DNA from 2 places in the Actinomadura chokoriensis genome. Region 2 is predicted to be linked to the other one. Evidence: riboswitches for the same ligand, from Rfam matches in the RefSeq annotation. Region 2 holds a riboswitch; the other holds the start of a gene.
The links. A riboswitch is a leader RNA that binds a small molecule or an ion and turns the genes downstream of it on or off. The one in region 2 is predicted to bind thiamine pyrophosphate.
Positions count from the first base shown of each region.

Region 1: linked by a shared signal. The riboswitch ahead of ABFX46_RS08625 (purine-cytosine permease family protein) and the one ahead of thiC (phosphomethylpyrimidine synthase ThiC) in region 2 are both predicted to bind thiamine pyrophosphate.

Region 1 is NZ_BAAAMW010000003.1:134,051-149,245, forward strand. Features, by position in the region: gene ABFX46_RS08585 (endonuclease/exonuclease/phosphatase family protein) at 1-825, opposite strand, end outside; gene tuf (elongation factor Tu) at 1,005-2,189, opposite strand; gene ABFX46_RS08595 (CU044_5270 family protein) at 2,495-3,406, opposite strand; gene ABFX46_RS08600 (RNA polymerase sigma factor) at 3,399-4,019, opposite strand; gene ABFX46_RS08605 (MFS transporter) at 4,083-5,336, opposite strand; gene ABFX46_RS08610 (arginine deiminase) at 5,367-6,575, shown strand; gene ABFX46_RS08615 (ATP-binding protein) at 7,017-7,559, opposite strand; gene ABFX46_RS08620 (sensor histidine kinase) at 7,931-9,937, opposite strand; gene ABFX46_RS08625 (purine-cytosine permease family protein) at 10,014-11,417, opposite strand; TPP riboswitch at 11,410-11,526, opposite strand; gene ABFX46_RS08630 (rhodanese-like domain-containing protein) at 11,572-11,904, opposite strand; gene ABFX46_RS08635 (SSI family serine proteinase inhibitor) at 11,954-12,415, shown strand; gene ABFX46_RS08640 (response regulator) at 12,441-13,148, opposite strand; gene ABFX46_RS08645 (FAD-binding oxidoreductase) at 13,423-14,721, shown strand; gene ABFX46_RS08650 (helix-turn-helix domain-containing protein) at 14,923-15,195, shown strand, end outside.
Region 2 is NZ_BAAAMW010000007.1:5,498-20,692, reverse strand. Features, by position in the region: gene ABFX46_RS16985 (sugar phosphate nucleotidyltransferase) at 1-864, opposite strand, end outside; gene clsA (cardiolipin synthase ClsA) at 861-1,547, opposite strand; gene ABFX46_RS16975 (sensor histidine kinase) at 1,668-2,810, opposite strand; gene tsaA (tRNA (N6-threonylcarbamoyladenosine(37)-N6)-methyltransferase TrmO) at 2,916-3,338, opposite strand; TPP riboswitch at 3,428-3,541, shown strand; gene thiC (phosphomethylpyrimidine synthase ThiC) at 3,537-5,258, shown strand; gene ABFX46_RS16960 (TetR/AcrR family transcriptional regulator) at 5,441-6,040, shown strand; gene ABFX46_RS16955 (metallophosphoesterase family protein) at 6,042-6,878, opposite strand; gene ABFX46_RS16950 (anthrone oxygenase family protein) at 6,963-7,466, opposite strand; gene ABFX46_RS16945 (NAD(P)H-binding protein) at 7,496-8,335, opposite strand; gene ABFX46_RS16940 (AraC family transcriptional regulator) at 8,418-9,362, shown strand; gene ABFX46_RS16935 (alpha/beta hydrolase) at 9,403-10,305, opposite strand; gene ABFX46_RS16930 (TetR/AcrR family transcriptional regulator) at 10,351-10,980, opposite strand; gene ABFX46_RS16925 (carbohydrate kinase family protein) at 11,030-12,148, opposite strand; gene ABFX46_RS16920 (hypothetical protein) at 12,212-13,555, opposite strand; gene ABFX46_RS16915 (GntR family transcriptional regulator) at 13,683-14,414, shown strand; gene ulaA (PTS ascorbate transporter subunit IIC) at 14,451-15,195, shown strand, end outside.

The sequences.
Region 1 (15,195 bases), on a different contig from region 2:
GTCGGTCGGGACGCTGCAGGACACGGCGGCCGACTTGGTGATGAAGAGGTAGTCGGTCTTCTCGACCGCGGCGCCCTGCCAGTTCTGCCGCGTGTTCGCCCCCGTGCGGGACGTCCCGGTCTGGTCGCATTCGTCGTAGGCGGCGTAGAGCGGGTCGAGCGCGGGGCTGTCCGGACCCGCGGCGAAGTCGCCGCCGAGGAGGACGCGGCCGGTCCCGGCGATCTCGGCGAGGGCGCGGGTCTCCTTCTGCCGCCACTCGTCGCCCTCGGCCTGGCTGAGCTGGGTGACGCACACGCGGGTCGCCCAGGACGGGACCTCGCCGCACAGCGCGACGCGGGTCCGGCCGGGAGGCGCCGGGAGCTTGGCCTGGCGGGTCGCGGTGAGCGGCGCCTCGGTGCCGAGCGCGACACCGGCCCGCCCCTGGCCCTGCGCGCAGGACGACCCGTCGGGGGACGCGGCGAACGCCCACGTCCACGACCCCATGCTCTTCTTGAAGGTGCGCACGTGCCCTTCGCAGACCTCCTGGAGCAGGACGGCGTTCGTCTTGACCTTGCGCCCGCCGACCTCGGTGGCGTGCATCCGCTGGACGATCTGCTTGGTGAGCTTCGCCGGCGCCGTCTCGGACGGGCAGCCGGGCCCGCCGCAGACGTTCCAGGTGACCGCGTTGATCGTCACGGCCGGCGGGGGTTCGGCGGCGCCGTCGGCGTGGGCGGGGCCGCCACCGCCCGGCAGGCCCTCGATGCTCGCGCCGGCGGCGGCGATGGTGACGACCGCGGCGGCGGCGCAGACCGAGAGGAGCGGAATCAGGGCGCGGGGGGATCGCACACATTCTCCAGAATGGGGCTACTGCGGGGGGTGATGCCGGAATCTCACCACATCAAGATCGCATCCGCCACCGCTTCGCACGACCACGCGGTCACTCATGATCTGACGATCTTCCGCCGCGGCCCAGACTAGAGGGGCCCGGCGGATGCTCCCGCCGGGCCCCCGCCCGCTCGCCGGCGCTAGTCGAGCAGCGCGCCGACCGTGCCGGCGCCGACCGTCCGGCCGCCCTCGCGGATCGCGAAGCCGAGCCCCTCGGTCATCGCGACCGGCCGGCCCAGCTCGACGGCCATGTCGACGGTGTCGCCGGGCATGGCCATGCCGCCCGCGCCGCCGAGGTCGACGCCGCCGACCACGTCCGTCGTGCGGAAGTGGAACTGCGGCCGGTAGCCGTGGAAGAACGGCCTGGACCGTCCGCCCTCGGCGGCCGTCAGCACCCGGACCCGCGCCCGGAACCGCGCGTGCGGCCGGATCGCGCCCGGCGCGCCGACCACCTGCCCGCGCCGCACCTGGTCGCGCTTGACGCCGCGCAGCAGCATCGCCGCGTTGTCACCGGCCTCCGCGCGGTCCATGGCCTGCCCGAACGTCTCCAGCCCGGTCGCGACGGAGCCGAACGACGCGCCGAGGCCGACGACCTCGACCGCGTCCCCGAGCCGGATCGCGCCCTGCGCCACGACCCCGGTCACGACGGTGCCGCGCCCGGTGATCGTGAGGACGCTCTCGACCGGCATGAGGAACGGCTTGTCCAGCACCCGCCGCGGGACGGGCACGTAGCCGTCGATCGCGTCGAGCAGGTCGCCGATCCGGGCCGTCCAGTACGGGTCGCCCTCCAGCGCCCGCAGCCCGGACACCCGCACGACCGGCACCTCGTCGCCGGGGAAGCCGTACTCGGAGAGCAGCTCCCTGACCTCCAGCTCGACCAGGTCGAGCAGTTCGGTGTCGTCGACCGTGTCGGCCTTGTTCAGCGCCACCACGATGTGCTCGACGCCGACCTGCCGCGCGAGGACGATGTGCTCCCGCGTCTGCGGCATGGCCCCGTCCTGCGCGGACACCACGAGCACGGCCCCGTCCACCTGCGCCGCACCCGAGACCATGTTCTTCACGTAGTCGGCGTGGCCCGGCATGTCGACGTGGGCGTAGTGCCTGGTCGCGGTCGCGTACTGGACGTGCGCGACGTTGATCGTGATGCCCCGGTCGCGCTCCTCGGGGGCGCGGTCGATGCGGTCGAACGGCACCGCGGACGCCAGCCCCCGCTCGGCGAGCACCTTCGTGATCGCCGCGGTCAGCGTCGTCTTGCCGTGGTCGACGTGCCCCATCGTCCCGATGTTGATGTGGGGCTTGTCGCGCTCGTACACCTGCTTGGCCATCGGCCCTGTCCTCACTGGTGGATCCGGTGAGAAACCATGCTCGAAACCACCCCCCTCCGCTGGTTCTCCGGAAGGGCGGGACGGAGAGGGGTCAGCTTCGGACGAGCGCAGCGAACCGGGGGGCGTGGGGGGTCGTCCCCCCACAGGGAACGCGCTGGCCGTCGGCGGCGGCTGCCGAGAAGGCAGCCGGCACCGCGCTCAGCGGGGCGATGCCCGCGAGCGTCCTGGTGCCGGCTGCGAAGAACATGCCTCGGACACTACGGTCGACTTCCTCCGAAATCGACCGGTTTTTCATGACGGGCCGGTTAACACCCGGAGGGTTCGGCGTCGGGGCCGGGCTCCGGGGCCCGGTCGACGATCTCCGTGCGGATCAGGGCACTGGCGTAGACGGTGGTGCCCGGCGCACCGAAGCCGTTGCCCGGCTCGGCGACGACGGTGCGGGTGCCGAGGAAGCGGTGCGTCGCGCGGTCGAAGAGGAACTCGTCGCGGACGCCGTCCTGGACGCGGGTGACCGCGATCCCGTGCCGTCCGGCCGCGTCCACCCCGTCGTCGCGCAGTCGCACGCCGGGAATGTCGGCGATCGCCCGGAACAGTGCGGCGCGCACCTTCGGCGGCGCGGGCCGGTCGATGAGGTCGGACGCCGCGTTCCACAGCCGCTCTCCCCGGCCGCCCTCGCCCATGCCGTTCATGAGGTCGAGGAGGGCGTCCGGGTCGGCGGGGACGCCGCCCAGATAGGGGCGGTCGATCGGCGCCGCGGCCGGGCACGGGCCGACGGCCGTCTCGCCGTCCGGCGGAAGCCCCGCGCCCTTGATCGAGTTCTCCTGCCGGATCAGCCCGGTCCCCGCGCCGCCCGCCGGCAGCCAGGTCTCGGTGCGGACGCGGTACCAGCGGCCTTCGCCGGTGCGCCGCCGCTCCACGGTGTCCTGGTAGACGATCTGGCCGGGCCCGGGGACGGGGTCGCCCGACGCGGTGTCGGCGGCCTGGTCGAGGACCGCGGCCACGTTGGCCATCGGGGCGGTGTCCGGCCCGTCGAGCACGACCACCCCGAGCGCGGCGGCACCGGCGGTGGCGACGACCGCGGACAGCAGCAGCGGGCGCCGCCGCCGGACGGGCCGCCCGCCGAGCGCCCCTCGCCGCCAGCGCCGCTCGGCGCCGGTGACGTCGATGTCCTCGGGGACTTCGGAGCGCAGCCGCTCCACCAGCATCAGTTCATCCATCGTGGGGCTCCTCAGTCGGGATGGGGGACGCGGAGTCGCCGAGCGCGCGGCGGAGTTTCACCCGGACCCGGTTCATGCGGGACCGGACCGTCCCGGGCGGGACGCCGAGGGCCTCGCCGACCTCGTCGTAGGTCAGCCCGGCCCAGGTCACCAGCAGCAGCACCTCCCGCTGCGCGGCGGGCAGCGCGGCGATCGCGGCGGCCAGCGCCCGGGACCGCCGGCCGGCGTGGACGCGGCTCTCCACCGCGTCCGTGAACGGCTCGGTGACGGGGTCGACGCCGCCCTTGGCGAGCGCGCGCAGCGCCCGCACCTCGGCGCGGCGGTGCCGCCTGATCAGGTTGGACGCGATCCCGTACAGCCAGGGCCGCGCGTCCGGGCGGGCGAGGTCGTAGTGGGACCGCCGGTCGAAGGCGACCAGGAACGTCTCGGCGACGACGTCCTCGGCCGCGTCCCGGCCGAGCCGCCGCGCCGCATACCGCATGATCGCGGGGGCGTGCCGGTGGAACAGGCCGGCGAATCGCTCGGGCTCGGCCCGGGACGCGGCGATCAAGGACGCGTCGGGCTCGGGCGAGGATCTGGGCGGCGAGGATCTGCTCGTCGACAGCATGCTCATGCCTCTCGGTCGTGGTCGGTTCACCGGCTTTTGCCCGACCGCCCTCCCGCAGGTCCCCTCGATCTACGCGTCGCCCGCCGTCCCGCGCAGAAGGACGAACCCGGCGGCGGCGCCGGCGAACTGGAAGGCGGCGATCGCCAGCACCAGACCGACGGGCCCGATGGCGTCCGCCGCGGCGGCGGTCAGCGCGGCGCCCACCGCGGACGCGCCGATCTTGAGGCTGCCCGCCGTCGTGTTGACCTGGCCGAGCCGGTCGGGCGGCGACTCGCGCTGGCGCAGCATCAGCGTGGCCGCGAACACCGGCCCCTCCGCGATCCCCGCCGCGACGAACGCCGCCGTCGCCCACGGCAGCGACGGCGCCACGGCGAGCGCGGCGAGCGCCGCCCCGAACGCGACCAGCCCGGCGAGCATCACCGGCTCGGCGTGCCTCGGCGTCAGCCACCGGCTGGACGCCAGCGACCCGATCAGCGACCCGACCGCCAGCGCGACGAGCAGCCGCCCGCCCGCGCTCGGCGCGGCCCCGATGTGCTCGGCGAGCAGCACCGCCGTCACCGCGACGCCGCCGAACCCCGTCCAGGCGAGGGTGGTGGCCACCGTCAGCGCCCGCAGCACCCGTCCCTCGGCCAGCACGACGAGCCCGCCCGTGATCACCGAGGCGATGCCGGGACGCTCGGACGGCGCCGCGTCGCCCGCCTCGGTCGCCGCACGCAGGTCCTGCCCCGCCTCGATCCCGGTGGCCGCGCCACCGGCGCCGGGCCCGGGAAACGGGAGGAGGGGCAAGGTGAGCAGGCCGAGAACGCCGACGGCGACCACGGCCGTACCCGCGTACTCGCCACCGGCCAGCGCCGCCAGGCCCGCCGCCAGGCCGGGGCCCGCGATGCCCGCGAGGTTGTAGCTGGACGCCTCCAGCCCATAAGCGCGCGAGAGCCGTCCGGCCGGGACGAACCGGGGCAGCAGGCTGGTCAGCGCGACGACGATCGGTTCGGTGCACCCGATCACGGCCGCGACGCACAGCGCGAGGTAGAGCGGCGAACTCCCGGCCATCACCAGCAGCAGCCCGGTCGCGGCGGCGTAGCAGCCGGCCAGCGCGACCGCGACGGAACGCGGACGCCCCACCCGGTCCAGGGCGTTCCCGATGATCGGCCCGCTGAGGACGTACGGCAGCGTCATCGCGGTCTGCAGGTAGCCGGCGGTGGCCGCGTGCCCCGTCCGCGCCTGGACGGTCAGGACGAGCGCCGTCGCGACACCCTCCGCCGACACGCGCAACATCGTCGCCGACGTCAGGTGGAGCGGCAGCGCCGCATTCCGTCCGATCACGCTCGAATGCTGGCACATAGACTGCGAAGAGTGACGGCAGCGAAGGCAGTGCACGAGCACCGGGTCACCAGCGAGGTCGGACGGCTGCGGACCGTCCTGCTGCACCGCCCCGGCGCGGAACTGAAACGCCTCACCCCGCGCAACAGCGACAAGCTGCTGTTCGACGCGATCCCGTGGGCCGGCCGCGCCCAGGAGGAGCACGACGCGTTCGCGGAGGCCCTGCGCTCGCGCGGCGTGGAGGTCCTCTACCTGACCGAGCTGCTGCAGGACGCCCTGGAGTACGAGCCGGCCCGCGAGCAGGCGATCGCCGACGCCACCGTCGACCTGCGCCTGGGCGACCAGCTCCGCCGCATCGTCGAGGACTGCCTGCGCGACCTCGACCCGGAGAACCTCACCCAGACCCTGATCGGCGGCCTGGCCCACGAGGAGCTGAAGTCCGGGCACGGCCTGGTCTACCGCCTCATGGACACGCTCGACTTCATCATCGACCCCCTCCCCGGCCTGCTGTTCACCCGCGACAACAGCACCTGGATCGGCGACCGGGTGGCGGTGACGAGCCTCGCCATGGAGGCCCGCCGCCGCGAGTCCGCCCTGACCGCCCTCATCTACGCCCACCACCCCCGCTTCGCAGGCGTGGAGCCGGTCTACTCACCGTCCCTGGAACACGTAGAGGGAGGCGACGTCCTCCTGCTCTCCCCAGGCGTAATCGCGGTGGGCACCGGAGAACGAACAACCCCCGCGGGCGTGGAACGCCTGGCCCGCCAGGTCTTCAAGGCGAACCTGGCGCACACCGTCCTGGCGGTGCCCATCGCCCAGGAACGAGCGACCATGCACCTGGACACCGTCTGCACCATGGTCGACGTGGACACGGTCGTGATGTATCCACCGGTCGCGCACTCCCTGATGGCCCACAAGGTCACCCTCACCAACGGCGACCTGCGCGTTTCAGAGCCGCGTCCCTTCCTGGAAGCCGCCGCCGAGGCGATGCGGCTCGACCGCCTAAAGGTCATCGACACCGGCCTGGACCCCGTGACGGCCGAACGTGAACAATGGGACGACGGCAACAACACCCTCGCCGTTGCACCCCGCCTTTGCGTCGCCTACGAACGCAACATGGAAACGAACGCCCAGCTAGAGGCCTCGGGCATCGAAGTGATCCGCATCAGCGGCAGCGAGCTGGGCACCGGCCGAGGCGGCCCCCGCTGCATGTCCTGCCCCACCCTCCGCGACGACATCTAACGGCGGCCCCCAGAACGCACGAGCGACGCCTGGACGCCGCAACGGCGCACGGGATGCGAAGACTCGTGTGGTCGAAGGCGCACAGGGGAGCAAGGTGCGCTGGGCGGAAGGCACGCAGCGACCCCAGGCGCGGGGCCTCGGCCACGCGCGGACAGTAAGACAGACGTCCTGAAGCTGAGGTCGCGGGGAGCGGGACGTTGCGATCGCGTCCGAAGGCAGGTTCGAGCGAAGCAAGAACCTGATCGCGAAGCGAGCCGCTAGGCGAGTCGAAAGCGATGCCAGCGATCGCCGTGTTTTTCGACGATGGAGGGCCGCCAAGGCCCGAAGGAGGAGAAAAATACAATAAATAGAGCTCGGGCGGTGTCGACGGGGGCACGACAGCGCCCGAGCTTGGAGAGGACCATACAAGGTAGGGCGGGGTTCCTTCCAGGCGGGGTCCTCCTATGCCGGATATGCCCTACTTGGAGCAGTTCTATTCGTGGTTCCGTTGTAGAGATCTTCGTCCGGTTCATCCAGGAGGTCGGGGAAGTCGGCCAGATCAGGGACCGCGTGCATCCCCACCGGGTCGGACGTCCCGCTCCCGCTCGCGGACTTGGGCGCCCGCACGACGGCCCAGACCGTGGTGGCGCCGTCCTCGTGGCGCACTCCCCAGCCCTCGGACAGGGCCTCAACGATGCCGAGTCCGCGCCCGCCGAGCGAGGACAGCGTGCCCGGGCCGCGCCTGGGCTCGGTCATGGCGCCCCCGTCGCTGACCTCGAGTTCGAGGACGTCGCCGCGGCGCAGCCAGCAGACCCTCACCTGGCCCGACGGCAGCGGCCGCGCGTGCCGGAGGGCGTTGCTGATGAGCTCGCTGAGGATGACGCTGGCGTCGTCCACGACCGTCTCGTAGACCCCCGAGTCGGCCAGTTCCGAGCTGAGGCGCCTGCGGGCGACCGCGACGCTGGACGGTGCGTGTGGCAGCAGTACGACGCTCGACGCCCTCACCTCCCCGTGGTTCCGCTTACTCGGACGAGTCCCGCCGTCGCTCTTCCAGTACGACCGAAATGCCCTGATGTACGCGACCGGAAACCCGGACGATCCAGTCCATCACCTGCACAACGAGTCACCGGCCGTCCGGTCACGGTGATCACCCCCGGAACGGAATCTCGTCACCAACGGCAACCATCAAAGGATCTATCCAGCCAACGGCGGACTTACTCCTCGCGCGCGCGTTTCGTCCATCACACCCCGCGGTCACCGTACTTTCTCGCATCCGCCAAGGTTGCCACCCGTCGAGACCGCTGAACGCCCAGGTCACAACGGTCTCACCCGGCCGCCGGGGAGGGAGTGTCGTCACGGTGAGTAACCGAAACCGGTCATCGGGCGCCGCGCAGCACGAGCCGCATGCAGGTTCCGTCGCCCGCACGCGCACCACCTGCGGGTCCGCGGCCGTCCGCGGACCGGAGAAGCGCGTTCGGACGGCCGATGGCCCGTTCCATTTCTGGTACTTCGCGGCTTACCGGCACTTTGCGTGATTGTGTGTGACTTATCTCACGTTCGGCCGGATGAGCTGAGATTCTCCCGCCCTGTGCCTCCGTCAGCCGTTTGACGATGTAGAGCCCGAGCCCGATGCCGCCGAAGCGCCGCCGGTCGCCGGCGTCGCCCTGGACGAACCGCTCGAAGATCCGCTCATGGTCGCCGGGCGGGATGCCGATCCCCTCGTCCACGACCGTGACGACGATGTCGGAGCCCTCGCAGCGGGCGCGGACGCTGACCGTCCCGCCGTCCGGGGAGTACTTGAACGCGTTCTCCAGCAGCTGCCCGAGCACGATGTCGGTCGCCATCGCGTCCCCCCGGCAGGGCGGCAGGTCGGGCGCGATCTCCAGCTCCACGCGGTGCAGCGGCGACAGGGACCGGAACCCGCCGACGACGCCCTCCAGCACCCGGGTCAGGTCGAACGCCTCGATCGTCACGGCCAGCTCGTCGGCGCCCGCGCGGGAGCCGAGCAGCAGGTGCTCGACCAGCCGGCCGAGGGACTGGGCGCGCTCGGCGATGGTGGCGACGGCGGTGCGCCGGTCGTCGTCGGCCATCTCGTCCCACCGGTTGACCAGCGTGGACGCGAAGCCCTGCACGACCGTGATCGGGGTGCGCAGCTCGTGGCTGGTCGTCGCCAGGAACAGGTCCTTGGCCTCTTCGAGCGCCTTGGCCTCGGACACGTCGCGGAAGTCGACGACCAGCTCGCCGGTCTCCTCGATCTCGGCGGCCAGCACGTTCAGCCACGTCCCGGACTCCAGCCGGAACGTGAGCATCTCCCCGAGCCCCGGCATGTCGAACGGCAGCGGGTGCCCGATCGCGGCCTCCGGCGGGATGCCGGTGAGGGCGTGCGCGGCCGGGTTCCACTGCCGGACGACCAGGTCGTGGTCGAGGACGGCGATGCCGTCCGCGCTGGAGTCGATCACCGCCCGCTCGTGCGCCCGCTGCCGGACGACCTCCGCGTACGCGACGGCGTTGCCGACCGCGACGCCGGCGTGCCCGGCGAGCAGTTCGAGCAGCTCCAGCTCGGTGTGCCCGGCCTTGCTGCCGGAGAACAGCGCGTAGAGCGCCCCGTAGGGCCGGTTCTGCAGGTAGGACAGCCCGAGCGCGATCGTGTGCAGACCGGGCAGCTCGGACCAGATCAGGTCGCCGAGGCGCCGCTCGCCGGTCGCGAGCTTGACGGTCTTGCCCGACCGCAGCAGCTCGCCGACCAGGCTGGGCCGCAGCTCGGCCGACCGTCCCCGCATGTGCTCGGGCAGGCCGGACATGCTGACCAGCCGCAGTCGCTCGCCCTCGATCCGGACGAACCCGCCCGCATCGGCACCGGTCAGCTCGATCAGCGCGGTGGTGATCCGGTCGAGGACGACGCCGAGGTCGAGTTCGGCGTTCAGGTCGGCGACGATGTCGTTCAGCCGCCGGACGAGCCGCGCCCGCTCGGTCATGTGGTGCTGGACGATGTCGTCCTCCTCGACCGGGTGGTACACGCCCACCCAGCCGAGCAGCGTCCCGCCCGGGTCCTTCAGCAGGCTCGTGTCGATGCGCACGTCGATGAGGCGGCCGTCCCGGTGGAAGCGGCGGGTCGCGATCGAGATCTGCCCGTTGTCGCCCTCGCCGGCGGGCCGGGTGAGGAGCCGCTCCTGGACGGCGTTGTGCTCGGCCTTCAGCTCGTGCGGGACGATCGGCGGGACGCGCCCGATCATCTCCGCGGCGCTCCAGCCGAACATGCGCTCGGCGGCCGGGTTCCACACGGTCACCCGATGCCGCTGGTCAACGGCCACGATGGCGTCGGCGGCGCTCTCGATGACGGCCCGCGCGATCGGATCGTGGACGTGCTGGTACACGCCTGTCATCGTGCCACCGGACTCCGGCACGGCGCCGGGTAACTTGCATCGAAAATTGCCACGTGAACCTTACCTTTTGGTAAGGCTACCGTCTGGTAATCCTGCCGATGAGCAGCGCGGCGGCCCCCGCGACCAGGAACGACAGCAGCGAGGCGCTCATCCAGCTCTGCGGGGCGAAGTGCAGCGCGTCCTGGACGTCCCGCCAGAAGTCCGCCCAGCGCTCGACCGTGCCGGGGTTGATCAACTGGTAGACGGTGAACCCGATCGCCCAGGCCGCGATCATCCCCCACCGCGACGGCGCCCGCCGCGACACGTCCCATCCGTCCAGGTCGGCCGCGGCCTCCCCCTTGGACAGGGTCACCGCACCGGAAGAGGCGGCGCGGTCGCGGCGGCGTCCGAGGAAGAAGTCGGCGGCCAGGACGCCCAGCATCGGGACGAAGACCGAGCCGATCAGCGTCAGGAAGCCCGCGTAGTCGTCGATGTCCAGGACCAGCGCGAGGACGGTGATGCCGGCGCCGAGCAGCACGCTCAGCACCCGGCGGTCGGCGCGCGGGAAGAGGTTCTGGATCGACACGGCCGTGGAGTAGGTGTCGGCGAACGACTGGTCCGCCTCCCGCAGCACGAAGATCGCGAAGAACACCACGCCGAGCGAGGCGCCGAGGAACGGGTCGAACACCCGGCCGGTGTCGCCCGCGACCAGCGCGAGCGCCAGCAGGCCGAGCACGTAGGCGATGATCTGCGTGACCGAGTAGCCGACGGACGCCGCGCCGAACGCCGCCCGTTCCGTCCGGGAATGCCGGGTGTAGTCGGCGGCGACCGGAACCCAGGAGATCGACACGGCCAGCGCCGCGTCCGCCCCGATCCAGAAGCCGCCCCACGAGCCCTCCGTGAGGTCGGGCAGCGGCTGCCGGACGAGCTCCACGTAGAAGTAGACGAGCGCGATCGCCACCGCGACCGTCACATACCGGCGCAGAAGCCGCACGGACCCGAGCGGCCACACCGTCAGCACGGTCGTGATCGCACCGGCCGCGACGACGTAGCCCCAGCGGGGCACCCCGTCCCACAGCTCCTGCGCGGCGTCCGCGATGACGATCAGCTCGAACGTCCCCCAGCCGATGAGCTGCGCGATGTTCAGGACCGTCGGCGCGTACGACAGCCGCGCGCCGAACAGGCCGCGCAGCAGCACCATCGCGGGCTGGCCGGTGCGGGCCCCCGGGACCGCGGCGAGGCCCAGCATCAGCCCGCCGATGATCGTGCCGACGGCCATCGCGACGATTCCGGCCATGATGGAGATGGTCGGCCTGCCGTCGCCGTCCGGCGCCAGCACCGTGTAGGCGCCGGAGAAGGCCAGCAGGCTGACGCCGAGGTTGGCCCAGAACGCGCTCTGGTCCCAGAACCCGAGGACCTTGGGGGCGGGCTCATCGAGAGTGAAGGGGGCCTCGTCGGCGGGCCGCTCGCCCCGAGGGCGCTTTTCGACATCGGACGTCACGGGACACGCTCCCTACGCCGGCATTACCCGGACAGGTTCATGCGGTCGGCGACGCCTTGGAGGCCGCCCTCTCAGCCCGGCTCTGGCCCGAGCTCCCGCGGTTATCGGTCAGACCCGATCGTACAACCGACGGTCATCTCCCCCAAGGGGACGATCACGCCACATAGGGCGGGACGTCGCCGGTGCCCTCCATCGGACGTCCGGCCTCGGCCCAGCTCTTCATCCCGCCGTCGACGTTCTTCGCCAGCCAGCCCGCCTGGTTCAGCGCCACCGTCACCTGCGCGGACCGCTGCCCGGACCGGCAGATCACGAAGACCTCCCGGTCGCGCGGGATCTCCCCGGCGCGGTCGCCGAGCTGCCGCATGGGGATGTGGACCGCCTCGGGCGCATGGCCCGCGTCCCATTCGTCCTGCTCCCGGACGTCCAGCAGATAGCCGTCCCGCGGAACGTCGGCCGCGTCGACGCCCGGCACGTCTTCCCCGAAAATCATCACACCCCCATGGAACCGCGCGAACCCGCCTCGCGTCGAATCACGTATGCGGTATCGGACGCTCCTGTTCGCCGCGCCCGGGCTGGCCATGCTCCTGACCCTGGCCGCCTGCGGCGACGAACAGGCCAACGGAAACCCCGCCGAAGCGCCGTCCGGCACGACGTCCGTTCAGCCCTCCGGCACGCCCGCCGACTCACTGACCATCTCCGTCAGGGCCTCCGCGGAGGCCCCCGCCAAGACCTGGACGCTGACCTGCGATCCCCCTGGCGGTACCCACCCGAAGGCCGCCGACGCATGCGCGTCCCTGACCAAGGCCGAAGACCCCTTCAAACCCGTCCCGAAGGACCAGATGTGCACCAAGATCTACGGCGGCCCTGAGATCGCCACGGTCAAGGGCACCTGGCACGACAAGGCCATCGACACCACGTTCACCCGCCAGGACGGCTGCCAGCTCCACCGCTGGACCGAAGTGGCGCCCGTCTTCGGCAACGTCCCAAAGGTCCGCTGACCGAGCCCTCCCCGTTCCGGTTCGGTCACCCGAGTTCAGGCCCCGGCGCCCGCCGGGGCCTGACGCCGCCGCGCAGCCACCCCGGGCGGACCAGCCCCGTCTCGTAGGTCAGGACGACGAGCTGCGCGCGGTCGCGGACCCCGAGTTTGGCCAGGATGCGGCTCACATGGGTCTTGACGGTGGCCGGCGACACCACCAGCCGTCCGGCGATCTCCTCGTTGGACAGCCCCTGGGCCACCAGCGCCAGGATCTGGTGCTCGCGGGCGGTGAGCGCCCCCAGTTCCGCGGCGGCCGGCGGAGGCGCGATCCGGGACGCGAACTCGCTGAACAGCCGCCGGGTCACCCTGGGCGCCAGCAGCGCGTCCCCGCGGGCGACGGCCCGGACGCCCATGATCAGCTCCAGCGGTTCGGTGTCCTTCACCAGGAAACCGCTGGCACCGGCCTCGATCGCCCCGTAGACGTAGTCGTCGAACTCGTAGGACGTCAGGATCATCACCCGGACGTCCCGCAGCCGCGGATCGCCGGTGATGCGGCGGGTGGCCTCGATCCCGTCGAGGACCGGCATCTGGACGTCCATGAGGATCACGTCGGGGCGGAACTCCACGGCCTGGCGCACGGCCTTCTCGCCGTCCCCGCACTCGGCGACGACCTCCATGCCGTCCTCGTCCTCAAGGAGCGCCCGGAAGCCCGCCCGCACCAGGACCTGGTCGTCCGCCAGCGCCACGCGGATCACGCCGTCTTCTCTTCCACGCAGCGGCCCGGCCTCGTCACGCCCCGACCGTAACGACGCAGGGCGGCCGCGTAACCCTCTCTACGCAGTATTCGAGAAGTACTGCCGCCGTAGTAGCCACCGCCTACTCGGCGCGCTCACAGCCAGCCGCCGAGGCTGCGGCGCCGGTGAACATCTGCGACAGGAACTCGCCGTAGCCGTCGCCCGTGCCCGAGGGCAAGACGTGCATGGCAGCCGCAGGAAGTGTCCGTTCATGTCGTCCGGGAAGGGGGCCGGTATGGCGGGGGACGACCTGCGAAGTGTGGTCAAGGGGCGGGTCTGGCGGCCGGATGATGACGGGTTCGATGCGGCGCGCAAGGCCTGGAATCTGGCGGTCGACCAGCCGGTGGCGGCCGTGGTGGAGGCCGCGGACGCCGAGGACGTGGCCGCGCTCGTCCGGTACGCGCGGCGATCGGGGTCCACGGTGACCGCGCAGGCCAGCGGCCATGACGCCTCGGGTGACGTGGAGGGTGCGATCCTGCTGCGCACCGGTCGTCTTGACGGCGTGCGGGTGCGCGCGTCCGAACGGGTGGCTCGGGTGGGCGCGGGAGTGAACTGGGGGCGGGTCCTGTCGGAGGCCGGGCCCCATGGCTTGATCGGGCTGGCGGGCAGCTCACCGGTGGTCAACGTGGCCGGTTACACGCTGGGCGGGGGTTTGTCCTGGTTCGGACGCAAGTACGGCTGGGCCGCCGACAGCGTGCGCGCCTTCGACATCGTCGACGCCGACGGAGACCAGCGCCGGGTGACCGAGACGTCCGACCCCGAGCTGTTCTGGGGGCTGAGGGGCGGCGGAGGCGACTTCGCCCTGGTGACGTCGCTGGAGTTCGATCTGTATTCGGCGCCCCGCGTGTACGGCGGGAGGGTGATCTGGCCGGACGCGCACGGCGGCGAGGTGTTCGAGCTCTTCCGAGAGATCACCAAAGGCGCGCCGCCCGAACTGGCCGTCTGGTTCAGCCGGTTCGCCTTCCCCGGAGCCCCGCCCATGGTCGCACTGGACATGACCTACCTGGGCGACCCGGGCGAAGGCGCCGAACTCGTGCGGAGGCTCGACGGGATCGACGGCGTGATCAGCGACAACCGCGGGCTCGTGGCGGTGGCCGACCTGGGCGACATCGCCGGCGAGTCGACCGCCCCGACCGCCGGGTTGATCCGCGCCGAACTGCTGACGCGCCTGGACGAGGGCCTGGTCACCGAGCCGATCGACCCGCTGATCTCCATCCAGCTCCGGCATCTGGGCGGTGCGCTGGCCGAACCCGCCTCCGGCGCAAGCGGACCGCTGGCCGAGCCGTACCTCCTCCAGATGACCGGCGTCGGCCCTGACCCGAACCTCGCACACGCCACCCGCACCCGCCAACGCCACCTCGCCGAGCGATTCGCCGCCGTCATCACCGGCCGCAAGCCCTACACGCTGCTGACCCGGGACGAATCCGCCGCCAACGCGTTCCCCGAACCAACCCTCACCCGCCTACGCGCCCTAAAACGCTCCCGCGACCCGCACAACACCTGCCGCGCCAACCACCCCGTCCTCAACCAGTGACGTCAGCCGTGACCGCAAGAGCCCCATCCCCAAGGGCGCCGACACCGTCCGCAACTTGCTCAGAATCTCGAGTTGCCCGGCTCAGGCAAGTAGCAGTCGAAGCAAACTTGCCTGGATGGCCAACTTTCCTCAAGGAGAAAAGTTGGCCATCCAGGCAAGTTTGCCTGAGCGCGGCCAGGACCCGCATGCCAAGATGGCAGGGTGGGCTTCGACGACTTGACTCCGGACACGCTCCTCGAGCGGGGGCTGACAGTCTTGCGTGACCTCCTCGGCTCCGGCTGGCAGGTCACCGTCCAGCCCCCCACGCGAGAGGCGAAGGGGGGCAACCCCTTGGACGCTCTAGTCGAGGTGAAGGCGGATGGCGACAGCGTCTTGACGCAGTTGATGATCGACTTGAAGATGAGCGTCTCCGCCCGCCTGGTGGAGGAGCAGTTGCTGCCCAAGTGGAGCTTGCTGCAACAGGTGAACCACTAC
Region 2 (15,195 bases):
GAGGACGGTGTACTCGCGCAGTTCGACGCCCGCCTCGACCTTGGCGTAGTCGCCGATGTAGAGGGGGCCTTTGAGGACGGCCTCCGCGTCGACCTCGGCGCCCTCGGCGACCCACACGCCGGGTGACATCTCGAAGCCGTCGAGTTCGATGCCGACCTGGCGGGACAGCATGTCGGCCTGGGCCTTGAGGTAGCTCTCGTGCGTGCCGACGTCCTCCCAGTAGCAGTCGGCCACGTATCCGAACAGGCGGGCGCCCTCGGCGAGCAGCTTGGGGAACACGTCCCCGGACCAGTCGACGGACTCGCCCTCCGCGACGTGGTCGAGGACCTCCGGCTCCATCACGTAGATGCCGGTGTTGACGGTGTCGGAGAACACCTGGCCCCACGTCGGCTTCTCCAGGAACCGCTGCACGCGGCCCTCGTCGTCCACGATGATGATGCCGAACTCGAGGGGGTTCGGGACGCGCTTCAGCCCGATCGTGACGAGCGCGTCGTTCTCCTCGTGGAACCGCACCATGTCGGTGAGGTCGATGTCGGTGAGCGCGTCCCCGGAGATGACGAGGAACCGGTCGTCGCGCAGCGCCTCCTCGGCGTTCTTGACGCTGCCGGCGGTGCCGAGCGGGATCTCCTCCGTCGCGTAGCTCAGCGACATGCCGAGCTCCTCGCCGTCGCCGAAGTAGTTGCGGATCAGCGCGGCCAGGAACTGGACGGTGACGACGGTCTCGGTGAACCCGTGCCGCTTCAGCAGCCGGAGCACGTGCTCCATGATCGGCCGGTTGACGAGCGGCAGCAGCGGCTTGGGCTGGTTGGCGGTCATCGGACGCAGCCGCGTCCCCTCGCCACCCGCCATCACGACGGCCTTCATCGGGGGGTCTCAGCTCCCTTCTGGTCGCCGGCCGGCGGTTCCGCGCCCGGTTCCCGGTCACCCGGGCCGGGCGGGGCGTCCGGCCCGGAGGCCGGGGGCGAGCCGCGGCCGGCCAGCACCAGTTGCCGCGTCTGCGTCCAGTAGAGGACGGCCGCCCACCAGTACAGGCCCGTCCCCCAGATCGCGAAGGACCATCCGACGACCTTCGCCGCGGTCGCCGCGCCGCCGCCGTGGTCGCCGAGCAGCAGCAGCGGGAACGCGTACAGCAGGCACATGGTGCCCGCCTTCCCGATGAAATGGACGGGAAGCGTGCCGCCGTACCCGAGCCGCCGCACGATCGGCGCGATCGGCAGGATCGCGAACTCCCGGGCGACCAGCAGCACCACCAGCCACAGCGGGATGATGTCGCGGATCGTGAGCCCGACCAGCGTCGCGAGGATGTAGAGCCGGTCGGCGGCCGGGTCGAGCACCGTCCCGAGCCTGCTGGTCTGGTTCAGCGCGCGTGCCAGCTTGCCGTCCAGCCAGTCGGACAGGCCGGCGAACACCAGCACGCCGAGCGCCCACCAGTCGGCCTCGGCGAGGACGAGCCACAGGAACAGCGGGACGCCCACGAGCCGCGCCATGCTCAGCACGTTGGGCACCGTGAAGATCCGGTCCTGCGGGGCCTCCTGCAGTGTGCTCACCGACGCGTTCGCCTCCCCTGGTCCCCTTGATCCTGACCCTACCGGTAAGGGTTTGAAAGACCTCGGCGGCGTCCGCCCGGTGAGTCGGGCGCGGCGGGGACCGCCCGGAGGCGGTCCCCGTCAGTGCGGGCTGACGGCGTCCGCGAGGGGGAGGACGGCCGTCACCACGAATCCGCCGCGCTCCCCCGGACCGGCGTCGAGGGTCCCCCCGACGCTGCGCGCCCGCTCGATCATCCCGAGGATGCCGAACCCCTCGGGAGCGCCGCCGGGCGGGCCGCTCCCGTCGTCGGCGACCCGCACGACGAGCCCGCCCGCGTCCCGCGCCAGCCGCACCGTGGCGCGCTTCGCGGCGGCGTGCTTGACAACGTTGGTCAAGGCCTCCTGGACGATCCGGTACGCGGCGACGCCGATCTCCGGCGGCAGCGTCCCGAGTCCGTCGTCCGACAGCTCCACGTCGATGCCGCCGCCGCGCGCCGCCCGCACGAGGTCGCCGATGCCGCCGGGGCCGGGCAGCGTCCCCGGCGCGGCCACGTCGGTGCCGCGCAGGACCTGCAGGGTGCCGCGCAGCTCGGTCCGGGCGTCCCGGCAGGTGCCCGCGATCGAGGCGAGCGCCTCGGCCAGCTCCGCCCGGTCGAGCGGCCGGTCCCCGCGCACCAGGTGGGCCGCCGCGCCTGCCTGCACGCCGATGAGCGTGATGCTGTGCGCGAGGAGGTCGTGCAGGTCGCGGGCGATCCGCAGCCGCTCCTCGGCGACCCGCCGCCGCGCCTCCTCCTCGCGCGTGCGCTCGGCCCGCTCGGCGCGCTCGGTGATCGTCGCGAGCCGCGCCCGGTGCACCCGCCACACCTGGACGGCGATCACGACCGACACCACGGCCTCGATGACCGCGACCTGCTCCCGGACGGAGCTGCCGCCCGCCCGCATCGCCATCCCGAGCACGCACACGGCCAGCAGGAACCCGGCGACGCCGAGGACGATCCGCACCCGCCGCCCGAGGACGGCGTAGGCGAACAGCGCGATCACCTCGGCGGGCACGAGCGCGTGGTGCTGGTACTGCGCGAGGTGGTACGGGAGCACGAGGACGACCAGGGCCACCAGCCCCGGCGCCGGCCACCGCCGGATCACCGCGAGCGGCACGTGCGCCGCGACCAGCAGCAGCGCCCCGGCAGCGTCCAGCTCCCGGACGCCGGGCCACGCCACCGCCGCGGCCGCCGCGATGCCCGCCAGCGCCGTCGCGAGCAGGGCGTCCCTGGCCGTCGCATCCACCCGAGGCAGCCTCACCACCCGTCCATCTTCCCGGATCCCGCCGGCCACCGCGCACCGCCCCCGCCCGGTGGACCGCGAGTGGGGCCGTTCACCGGCGGGCGGCCGTCACGCGCCGGGTTCGCAGGCGAGGACCGGCTTCACGTCCAGGACCGGGGTGCCGTCGAGGGCCTCCAGGTCGCGGACGCGGACGCGGCGCCCCGCCACCTCCAGGATCTCGACCGGGTGCAGGCCGATCGGGTTGGGGCGGTCCGGCGAGCGGGTCGCGAACACGCCGCGCATCGGCGCGGACGGGTCGTCGCGCGGGTGGACGCGCAGCACGTCGCGCGGCGACAGGTGCAGCCACGTCAGCACGAAGACCCGGTCGCCGGGGCGAAGGCCCTCCAGCGCCGGGGACACGGCCGGTTCGAAGACCAGCCACGCCTCCGGCGCGCCCTCGCCGCCCTGCTTGGGCGCGGACGCCCGGTCGGTCAGCGCGGACGAGACGCGGGCGACGGGGGTGAGCGTGAACTCCTGGTGCGGGTCGGACATGCCCCGATCCTCTCAGGGCGTCGCGCGGGCGCGTTCTACCCGAGGGGCGGCGGTTGCGGCAATGGGGGTCCGGCGGGTTAGCGTCGGGCACGACAGATCGCGGGGGTCCGGCGAACCGGGCTGAGATAGCGGCTGGGACGGCCGCTGACCGCATGAACCTGACCGGGTAATGCCGGCGTAGGGAGAGATCGAGTCGTCATGACAGAACGCGTGGTTCCAGCCGCCCGCAAGACCTACCTGCAGGGCTCGCGCCCCGACATCCGGGTCCCGATGCGGGAGGTGCCGCTCACCAACGGCGACGCCGTCGTGCTGTACGACACGTCGGGGCCGTACACCGATCCGGCGGCGCGGACCGACGTCCGCCGGGGACTGCCCGCGCTGCGGGAGGCGTGGATCGCCGAGCGGGGCGATACGGCGCCGTACGAGGGACGGGCCGTGCGCCCCGGGGACGACGGGCGGCGGGCGCCCGTGCGGGAGGGCCTGCCGCCGCGGCGGCCGCGCCGCGCGACCGGCGGCGCGGTGACGCAGCGCGCGTACGCGCGGCGGGGCGAGATCACACCGGAGATGGAGTTCGCGGCGCTGCGGGAGGGGGTGGAACCGGAGTTCGTCCGGGACGAACTGGCGGCCGGGCGCGCGGTGCTGCCCGCGAACGTCAACCACCCCGAGATCGAGCCGATGGTCATCGGCCGGAACTTCCTGGTGAAGGTGAACGCGAACATCGGGAACTCGGCGGTGGCGTCCTCGATCGAGGACGAGGTCGAGAAGATGACCTGGGCGACCCGCTGGGGCGCCGACACGGTCATGGACCTGTCCACCGGCAAGGACATCCACACGACGCGGGAGTGGATCCTGCGGAACTCGCCGGTGCCGGTCGGGACCGTCCCGCTGTACCAGGCGGTGGAGAAGGTGGGCGGCGACCCGGCTGAGCTGACCTGGGAGGTCTTCCGCGACACGGTGGTCGAGCAGGCCGAGCAGGGCGTCGACTACATGACCGTGCACGCGGGGGTGCTGCTGCGGTACGTGCCGCTGACGGCGCGGCGCAGGACCGGGATCGTGTCGCGGGGCGGGTCGATCATGGCGGCGTGGTGCCTGGCGCACCACGAGGAGAACTTCCTGTACACGCACTTCCGGGAGCTGTGCGAGATCTTCGCCGCCTACGACGTCACCTGGTCGCTCGGGGACGGCCTGCGCCCCGGCTCCATCGCCGACGCCAACGACGAGGCGCAGTTCGCCGAGCTGCGCACGCAGGGCGAGCTGACGGCGGTCGCCGTCGAGTACGGGAACCAGGTGATGAACGAGGGGCCCGGCCACGTCCCGATGCACAAGATCAAGGAGAACGTCGACCTGCAGCAGGAGTGGTGCGGCGGGGCGCCGTTCTACACGCTCGGCCCGCTGACCACCGACATCGCGCCCGGCTACGACCACATCACCTCGGCGATCGGCGCCGCGATGATCGGCTGGCACGGGACCGCGATGCTCTGCTACGTCACGCCCAAGGAGCACCTCGGGCTGCCGGACCGCGACGACGTGAAGGCCGGCGTCATCGCCTACAAGATCGCCGCGCACGCGGCCGACCTGGCCAAGGGCCATCCGGGGGCGCAGGCGTGGGACGACGCGCTGTCGGACGCGCGGTTCGACTTCCGGTGGGAGGACCAGTTCAACCTGTCCCTCGACCCGGACACCGCCCGCGCGTTCCACGACGCGACGCTGCCGGCGGCGCCGGCGAAGACCGCGCACTTCTGCTCGATGTGCGGCCCGCACTTCTGCTCCATGAAGATCACCCGGGACGTCCGGCGGTACGCCGACGAGCGGGGGCTGGACGGCGGCGCCGCCCTCGCCGCCGGGATGCGGGAGAAGGCCGCGGAGTTCAAGGCCGCCGGCGGGCGGATCCACCTCCCGCTCTCCCCCGGCCCGTCGTGACGTAGGCGCAGGTCGGCGCGGGCCCGCCCCGTCTCGGACACGGCACCGGACGCGGCGGGCCCGGCCATCCCGGCGCGGGCCGGGCGCACCGGCGCGGCTAGTATCGAGGGACCGTTCCAAAGCCGCGGATCCCCCCGAATCGCCGCAGGCCCGTACCCGCCGGGAAAGGACCGACGACCCACGTGACCAGCGACGACACGCCGAAGGCCCCCGCCCGCGCGGTGCGCGCCGACGTGCGCCGCAACCGGGCGCGGCTGCTCGCCGCGGCCCGCGAGACGTTCCAGCGCGACGGGGCCGACGCGTCCCTGGAGGGCGTCGCCCGCACCGCCGGCGTCGGCATCGGCACGCTCTACCGCCACTTCCCCACCCGCCAGCACCTCCTGGAGGCGCTGCTCGCCGACGTCTACGCGGACCTCGCCGCGACCGCCCGCGAGCTGCTGGTCGCGCCCGCGCCGGGCGAGGCCCTGATGACGTGGCTGCGGGCGTTCGCGTCGCGGGTGACGGTGTTCCGCGGGCTGGCCGCCTCGGCGGTGCTGTCGCTGCGGGAGGAGTCGCTGCGGCGGGAGCGGCCGGAGCCCGGCTGCCCCCGCCGGGCGATGTGCGAGGCGGGCGAGGCGCTGTTCGCCCGCGCGCAGCGGGCCGGGGACGCGCCCGCGGGCACGGCGTTCGCCGACGTCCTGTGGCTCACCGGGGCCATCGCGGCGGTCACCGAGCGGGAGCCGGAGGCCGCCGGGCGGCTGCTGTCGCTCGCCGCCGCCGGGATGGCGCCCGGCGCCCGGTAGGTCAGTCCGTCTCCGGGGCGGGCAGGACGCGGCGCGGGCCGCGCGGCGCGTCGCCCTTGCGGCGCCATTCGCGCGGGTAGCCGACCGACACCTCGATGTGCGGGACGTCCCCGGTCCAGATCGTCCGGGGGATGTGCAGGTGCCCGTACACGACCGACACCGCGCGGTACCGGTCGTGCCAGTCGGCGGTGCGCTCGGTGCCGCACCACTGCGCGAACTCCGGGTACCACAGGACGCGGGTGGGTTCGCGGACGAGCGGCCAGTGGTTGACGAGCACGGTCCGCGTGCCCGGTTCCAGGGCGGCGAGGCGCTTCTCGGTGTAGGCGATCCGGGCGTCGCACCAGGCGTCGCGCGTCGGGTGCGGGTCGGGATGCAGGTAGACCTCGTCGGTGCACACGACGCCCGCCTCGTGCGCGACTTCGAGGGCCTCTTCCTTGGTGGACGTCCCGTCCGGCCGGAACGTGTAGTCGTACAGGATGAACAGCGGCACGATCGCCACGGGGCCGCCCTCGCCGTCCCAGACGGGGTAGGGGTCCTCGGGGGTCAGCACGCCGAGGCCCCGGCACATGTCCACGAGCCGCCGGTACCGGGCCTCCCCGCGCAGCCGCACGGGGTCGTCCTTGACCGTCCACAGCTCGTGGTTGCCGGGGACCCAGATGACGGCGGCGTAGCGGTCGCGCAGCGTGCGGAGCGTCCACTCGACGTCGGCGAACCGCTCGGCGACGTCCCCGGCGACGATCAGCCAGTCGTCCGCCGACGCGGGCCGCAGCCCCTCGGTGAACGCGCGGTTCTCCGGGAACCCCACGTGCAGATCGCTGATCGCGTAGACACCGCCCATCCAGAGATCGTAAGCCCGGCGCGAACGCGGAAGCGGCCCGCACGCCGGAGGGGGCGCGGGCCGCTTCCGCGGTCGGTCCCGTGATCAGCCGTTCCTGCCCCAGAGGTAGACGCCCAGGCCCATCGCGAGGACGCTCGCCCAGCTGGACACGGCCCGGACGGTGTTCCAGGCGGTCCAGCGGCCGGAGTAGTCCGACCAGGCTTTCGCGGCCTCGGCCAGGTCCTTCGGGATCGCCGCGCCGTCCAGGTCGTTGTTCATGGGGATGTTCACCGCGAAGCTCGGCACGAGCGCGCCGATGAGGTAGACGCCCGCGGCCACGAAGAACAGGATCGCCGCGGACTTCTGGTCCAGGGTCAGCAGCAGCACGCCCGCCGCGGACGCCAGCACCGGGACCAGCAGGAACATTCCCACGAACACCGGGTTCTGGATCCGCTGGTTGATGGACTGCATGGCGTCGATGGCCGACCCCGGCCTCGCCGCGTTCAACCCCGGCATCACGCCGGTCGAGAAGCCGAAGAACGTCCCGGCCATGCCGGCCGCCATGATGAGGGAGAGCGTCACCGAGACGCCCGCGAGAGCCGATTTCATCGTCGTTCCGTTTCCGATCGGGGTCGGGGTCAGGGGGTCCAGACGCCGCTGTCCGCGGTCTCCCGCGCGTACGCGGCGAAGTCGCGGGGCCCGCGCCCGAGCGCCCGCCGGACGCCGTCGGCGGGCGCGGCGTTGCGGCCGTCCAGCACGGTGGTGAACAGGTACGCCAGGAAGCCGATGACGTCGTCGGGCAGGCCGTGCTCCTTGAGGGCCGCCGCGTAGTCGTCCGCGCCCACCGGGACGAAGGCGATCTCCCGCCCGGCCGCGCGGCCGATCTCCGCGACGGCCTCGGCGAAGGTGAGCGCGCGGGGGCCGGTCACCTCGTAGACCTCGCCGGCGTGGCCCTCCCGGGTGAGCGCGGCGACGGCCACGTCCGCGATGTCGCCGGCGTCCACGAACGGCTCGGGCACCTCTCCGGCGGGGAGGACGACCTCGCCCGCGCGGACGGGGTCGAGGAGGTAGTCCTCGCTGAAGTTCTGCGCGAACCAGGCGGCCCGCACGACCGTCCACTCCAGGCCGGACGCCTGGACGATCCGCTCGCACTCGCGCGCCTCGGGCTCGCCCCGCCCGGAGAGCAGGACGACGCGCCGCACGCCCGCCGCGGCCGCCGTCGCCGTGAAGGCGGCGATGGCCTCGGGCGCGCCGGGCGCCGCGAGGTCCGGGTAGTAGGACAGGTACACCCTCTCGACGCCCCGCAGCACCGGCGCCCAGGTCGCCTCGTCCGCCCAGTCGAAGGGCGGCGACGCCGACCGCGAGCCCATCCGGACGGGAACGTCCATGGCCTCCAGTCGCTCCACCACGCGGCGGCCGGTCTTGCCGGTCCCGCCGAGGACGAGGGTCGGGCCGTTCTCGATCTCCATGGTCGTCATGTCCTCAAGTCAACCGGCGGGCGTGTTCGGCGACCATCGTCGAGAAGCTCGCCTCCATACGCGAGCGTCTAGGCTGGCTGCCATGGACGCCCTCACCGACCTCCTCGACGGCCCGCGCGCCCGGGGGGCGTTCCTGCTCCGCTCGACCCTCGCGCCGCCCTGGTCGGTGCGCATCCGGGACGAGGCGCCGCTGACGCTGCTGTCCATGGTCAGGGACGACGCGTGGCTGATCCCCGACGACGGCGACCCGCAGCGGGTCGCCCCCGGCGACATGGTCGTCTTCCGGGGGCCCGACCACTACACCGTCAGCGACGACCCCGCCACCGAGCCGCAGATCGTCATCCATCCCGGGCAGCGGTGCACCACCCCCGACGGGACGAGCCTGTCGGAGGCGATGGACCTCGGCGTCCGCGCCTGGGGCAACGATCCCGCCGGGACGACCGTCATGCTGATCGGCACCTACCAGATGCGCGGCGCCGTGACCCAGCGCCTGCTGGCGGCGCTGCCGCCGATCGCGGTCGTCCGGGGCGACACCTGGAAGTCGCCGCTCGTCGAGGTGCTCGGCGAGGAGATCGGCAGGGACGAGCCCGGCCAGGACGTCGTCCTCGACCGGCTCCTCGACCTGCTGCTCATCGCGACGCTGCGCGCCTGGTTCTCCCGCCCGGACGCCGAGGCGCCCGGCTGGTACCGGGCGCACGGCGACCCGGTCGCCGGGCCCGCGCTGCGCCTCCTGCACGACGACCTCGCCCACCCGTGGACGGTCGCGGACCTCGCCGCGCGGGTCGGGGTGTCGCGCGCCGCGCTCGCGCAGCGGTTCGCCAAGCTGATCGGCGAGCCGCCCATGGCCTACCTGACCGGGATCCGCCTCGCGCAGGCCGCCGACCTGCTGCGCGAGAGCGACGCGACGCTCGACGCCGTCGCGCGCCAGGTCGGCTACGGCACCGCGTTCGCGCTGAGCACCGCGTTCAAGCGCGAGCACGGCGTCAGCCCGCAGGAGTACCGGGCCGGCGGCGGCGCCGCCGGGTGACCGGCCGCCGCCGGGTGACCGGCCGCCGCCGGGCGACCGGTCAGCCCGCGGCACCGAGGTGCTCGTGGAAGAACGCGGTCATGAGGGCGAGGACGCGCTCGGCGTCCTTGCCGTAGACGGCGAAGTGGTCGCCGTGCAGGACCTCCAGCCGCTTCGGGTGCAGGGCGCGCTCGTAGGCGGCGAACGCCAGGTCGCTGTGGGTGAGCATGTCCTGGTCGGCGATCACCATCAGCAGCGGCGTCGGGGTGATGCGCGCGATGTAGTCGCCCGGCTCGTACTCGGCCGTCATCTCCACCGAGCGCAGGGTGACCTCGTTGCGCCAGGTCTTCAGCCGCTCCGGCTCGATCGTGCGGTACCACTCGTAGGTGGGGCGGTCGGGCAGCGCGGCGAGTTCCCCGGGCGTCTCGGTGATCAGCGGGATCATCGCCGGCGCCTCGCCGCGGAACCGGGCGAGGCGGTCGGCGTCGAACGTCCGGCGGACCTCGGCGAGCGCCTCGGTGGGGATGAACCGCGACATGCTCGTCCCGCCGCTGATCACCGGGACCTGCGCGTAGACGCACTTCACCCGGCGGTCCACGGCCCCGACGACGAGCACGTGGCCGCCCGAGTAGCTGGACCCGAACACGCCGATCCGCTCGGCGTCGACCTCCTCGCGGGTGCACAGGAACGTGATCGCGTCCCGGTAGCCGCGGATCTGCGCCCAGGGGTCGACCTCCTGGCGGGGCTCGCCGCCGCTGGCGCCGAACGACGGGTGGTCGTAGAGCAGGACCGCCAGCCCGGACGCGGCGAGCGCCTCGGCGATGTCGTCGGTGTACTGCTCCTTTACGGCACCGTAGCCGTGGGTGACGACCACGGCCGGGTGCGGGCCGGGGCGCCCCTCCGGCGTGTAGAGCCAGCCTCGGAGCGTCGTTCCGGCGGAGTCGAACTCGATGTCGTGGCGCATTCCGGGTCCTTCCGGGGGTCGGCGCGGCGGGATGTCCGTCCGCGGTCAGGGGGCCTGGTCGGCGGGAGGCGCGAACACTCCGCTCCGGGCGGCGGCGCAGGCCGCGGCGGCGGCGGTCGCGGCGAGGGCGCCGTCCACGGGACCGCGCTGGATCAGCAGCCGGTAGTAGAAGGGCGCGCCGACGGCGGCGCTGACCGCGGCGGCGTCGGTGCCGGGCGGCACCTCGCCGCGCTCGGCCGCGCGCTCGACGATCGCGCCGGCGAGGCGGTTGCGCCCGGCGAACACCTCGCTCAGCGCGGCGGCGGCCGCCGGGGAGCGGACGGCGGCGGCGACCATGCCCTCCACGAGGGCGCGGTACCGGGGCCGGGCGTAGAGCCCGGCGATCCCGGCGGCGAGGGCGCGCAGGTCGCCCTCCAGCGACCCCGTGTCGGGGATCGGCACCTCGCGCGTGCCGACCTCGGCGAGGAGGTCGGCGACGAGGCCCTCGGCGTTCCGCCACCGGCGGTACAGCGTCGCGAGGTGGACGCCCGACCGCTCGGCCACGCGCTCCATGGTCAGGCCGCCGTACCCGGCGTCCTCCAGCTCGCCGAGCACGGCGTCGAGCACGGCGGCGCGCGTGCGGGCCGTCCGGCCCCCGGGTCGGGCGGCCCCAGCGGCCGGTGCGTCCTCGCTCACCCGGCCGATGCTAATGCGAAAGACTTCGCATTAGCAACAGCCGTGCCGGTCACGGCCCCGTGCGCAGGGTGGGCTCGGCCCGGACGGGCGAGTCGTCGGCGGCGTCCGGGATGAACGGGATCACGAACGCGTACTCGGCCAGCACCGCCTCGGGCACCTCCCCCGACTCGCCGAACGCGGCGATCTCGCCCCAGCACGGCGAGCCGAGCGAGCCGCTGCGGTGCCGCACCGACAGCCCGGCGCACAGGTTGGCGAACCGGAGCCGCTCGGCGAGCGGGAGGCCGGCGAGCGTGCCGAACACGAACCCGGCGGCGAACACGTCGCCCGCGCCGGTCGGGTCGAGCGCCTCCACCGGCAGGGCGCCGACCTCGGCCCGCTCCCCCGTCCGCGCGTCGATGGCGATCGCGCCGTCCCCGCCGCGCTTGACCACGACCACCGGCGCGCGCTCGGCGAGCGCCTCGGCCGCGGCGGCCGGGGTGCCCGTCCGGGTGTAGGCCATCGCCTCGGCGGCGTTCGGCAGGAACACGTCCACGTGCGCGAGCCGGTCCAGGACCTCGGCCGGCCAGGCGCCGGTGTGGTCCCAGCCGAGGTCGCCGAACACCAGCGCGCCGCGCCGGCGCATCTCGGGCGCCCACGGCGGCACCGGGCGGTCGACGTCCACGAAGCAGGCCCGCGCGTCCGGCGGCGGGCCGCCGAGGCCGTCCGGCGGGGCCGGGACGGGCTTGACGAAGGTCACCATGCTGCGGTCGGAGTCGTAGGCCATCGACACGGTGACGGGCGTGGACCAGCCCGGCACCCGCCGCGACGGCCCGAGGTCGACGCCCTCCTGCTCGGCGAGGGTGCGCCACAGGTAGGCGCCGAACATGTCGTCGCCGAACGGCGCCGCCAGCCCGACCCGCAGGCCGAGCCGGCTCATCGCGACCGCGATGTTGGCGACGCCGCCCGGCGCCGAGCCGAGCCCGTCGGTGACGATCTCGGTGCCGGGCGGCGGCAGCCCCGGCAGCCCGGTGAAGATCATGTCCATGAAGACCTGGCCGGACAGGAACACGTCCAGGCGCGGGCTGTCCCCGCCGGTGCGCAGCCGGTCCCCCGCCGGCTCCCGCTCCGCGCAGGGGTCGGCGAGGGACGGCTCGGGCGGCCGGCCCGTCGTCGCGGTCTCCTGAGTCACGAGGCCCCCCGTGGCGAGGCGTGGGCGAGGTCTGCCGGACCTTAGCCCCCGCCTCGGACGTTCTTACCTTGGAACGTACAACCGGATGTCGTCCACCTGCGCCTTCCCCTCGTAGAAGTTCATGTGCGGGTCACCGATCATGAACCGGTCCGGGTACGCCGATCCGGCGGGCCAGGTGTCGCGGTCCACGAGGGTGCCGCCCGGCCCCTGCCACGTCCAGTCGGCGTTGAAGCGGCCGTCGTACTCGTCGGGGCGCTGGTTGTAGTGCCAGATCGGCTCGCCGTCCTGCACGAACGCGCGCGTGTAGCGGAGGGTGGCGCGGCCCACGTGCGCGAAGACGCCCGACATCTCCATCGTGTAGGCGCCGCCGCGCCGCTCGATGGCGAACGTGTAGGGCTCGCGCGGCAGCAGCTCGGGCCGCAGGTCGACGGTCGAGACGATCGCGCCGCCCTTCCGGAGCCCGCACTCGCTCTCCATCAGGTACTCGGTGCCGGGACTCGCCGCGTACCGGCGGTCGTCGGTCATGAAGATGGCGTTGACGCCGTTGCCGGTCCCGGCTGAGTACGGCTCGTACTCGCCGGTCGCCGGGTTGCAGTAGAGCAGGCCCTTGCCGGTGTACTTGTAGCGGTTGTAGCCGTCCATGGCGACCTTGCGGTGGCCGTGGACGAAGACGTTGTTGTGCGGCGCCACCCGCCGGTAGTCCATGATCGACATGTAGTAGAAGCCGTTGGAGTCGGTGCGGACGTCGGCCCACGCGCACTCCGGCCGGGAGAAGTCGCCGCCCGACGCCCACGGGAAGTTGGTCTTGCAGCCCTCGGGCGAGTAGCCGTTGATCCGCCCGTCCGGGTAGTCCCACAGGCCGTTGCGCTGCCCGCCGAAGTCGAGGCCGCGCAGCGTCATCTCGACGCGGTACTCGGCGGGCAGGTCGCGGGTGGAGCGGATGACGACGCCCGCCTGGTGCACCGGCTCGTCGATGCGCGCGACGCCCTTGCCGGACGTGAGCGTCGGCGGCGCGTCCGGGCGCCCGTCGCCGTCGGCGTCCCGCGCGGCGAGCTCGGCGGTGAGCCAGCCGCGCTTCCCGAACGTGAACGACTGCCGGTAGGTCTTCATCGTCGCCAGCTGCGTGCGGAACGCCGGCCCGCCCATGGTGTCGAAGTAGGCGCCGTCGTTGTCGTACATGTCGACGTTGTAGGGACTGGACGGGCCGTCGCCGTCCGGCCGCCACGGCACCTTCCCGCTGTCCAGGTGCCGGTCGAACGGCTCGGCGGCGATGAGCCGCCACCCCGCGCGGGCGCCGGGCGGGCCGGTGCCGGGGCCGTCGGCGCCGTGGGCCGGGACCGTGCAGAGGGTCGCGGGCAGGACGAGCGGGAGCGCCAGAGCCAGGGCGCCGCGTGCGAGATTCCTCATGGCGCGACCGTAGGCGGGGCCGCCGGACGCCGGCCACGGCAAACATCGCCAAAGTGGTATTGACCAGTCGGCGCAATCGGACATACGGTGTGCAACCACAGGAACAACGCCCTGGGAGGTGAACGGCGTGCCATCCGCCGGTGAAGCGCGGTCCGGGAGCACGAAACGGCAGGCGGTGCGCCGCGAGCTCGTCGCCATGCTGGACGGCCTGGACGCGGGGGACGTCCTGCCGTCCGAGCGCCGGCTCGCCGCCGAGCTCGGCGTGTCCCGGCCCACGCTGCGGCAGGCCATCGACGGGCTCGTCGCCGAGGGGCTGCTCGAGCGGCGGCACGGCAGCGGCACCTACGTGGCCGAACCCCGGATCGCGGTGTCGCTGACCATGACGTCGTTCACCGAGGACATGATCAGGCGGGGCATGAAACCGGGCGGCCGCGTCCTGTCGTTCCGCACCGAGACCGCGGGGGCGCGGATCGGCAGGCGGCTCGCCCTCCCGCCCGAGGAAGAGGTATTTACCATTCGGCGGCTCCGGCTCGCCGACGGGGCGAGCATGGCCATCGAGACCCTCTACCTGCCGCGGGCGCTGCTGCCCGGCCTGCGGCGGCACGACCTGGAGGGGCAGTCGTTCTACGACCTGCTGCGCGGCGGCGGCATCGTGATCGCCTCGGGCACCGAGACGATCGAGCCGACCGTCACCACCGCCGAGGAGGCCGCCGAGCTCGGGGTGCCCGTGCACACCCCGGCGTTCCTCTTCGAGCGCGTCACCAGGGACGCGGGCGGGCGGCCCCTCGAATACGTCAGATCCGTCTACCGCGGCGACCGCTACCGGCTGGAACTCGACCTCCGGCCGCCGGCGCACTGACCGTCCACCACCCCCCGGGAAGTGAGGCGACTTCACATGGACGTCATCAAGGACATCCTCACCTTCCTGGCCGACAACGTGTTCGGCCAGGTCCCCATCCTCATCGGGCTCATCACGCTGATCGGCCTGATCCTGCAGCGCAAGCGCTTCGAGGACGTCTTCGCGGGCGCCCTGCGCGCCACCATCGGCGTCGTGATCCTGTTCATCGGCGTGGAGGTGTTCACCGGCGGGCTGACCAGCTTCCAGACCGTCCTCGCCAGCGCGATGGACACGACCCCGCCGAAGGCCGACAACACCCTCGCCGACTTCCTCACCCAGCAGGGCGGCACCGTCGCGCTCGTCATCACGGTCGCGTTCCTCGTGCACGTGCTGGTCGTCCGGCTGTTCCCGGCGGCCCGCTACCTGTACCTGACCGGGCACCTGATGTTCTGGATCAGCACGGTGACGGTCGCGTCGCTGGTGACGATCGCGCCGGACGCCGACCAGCTCACGCTGGTGCTGTGCGGGGCCGGGTTCGTCGCCGCGTACTGGACGCTCCAGCCGCTGTGGATGCGCCCGCTGATGCGCCGCGTCATGCCGGACGACCGGTTCGGGTTCGCGCACACCAGCTCGCTCGCCTGCCTGATCACCGGCTACGCCGCGCGCCCGCTCGGCAGCCGCGACAAGCACGACACCGAGAAGCTGAAGCTGCCCCGCCAGCTGTCGTTCTTCAAGGACGTCAACGTCAGCACCGCGCTGATCATCACGGTGATCATGCTGGTCGGGGTGGCGCTCGCCGACG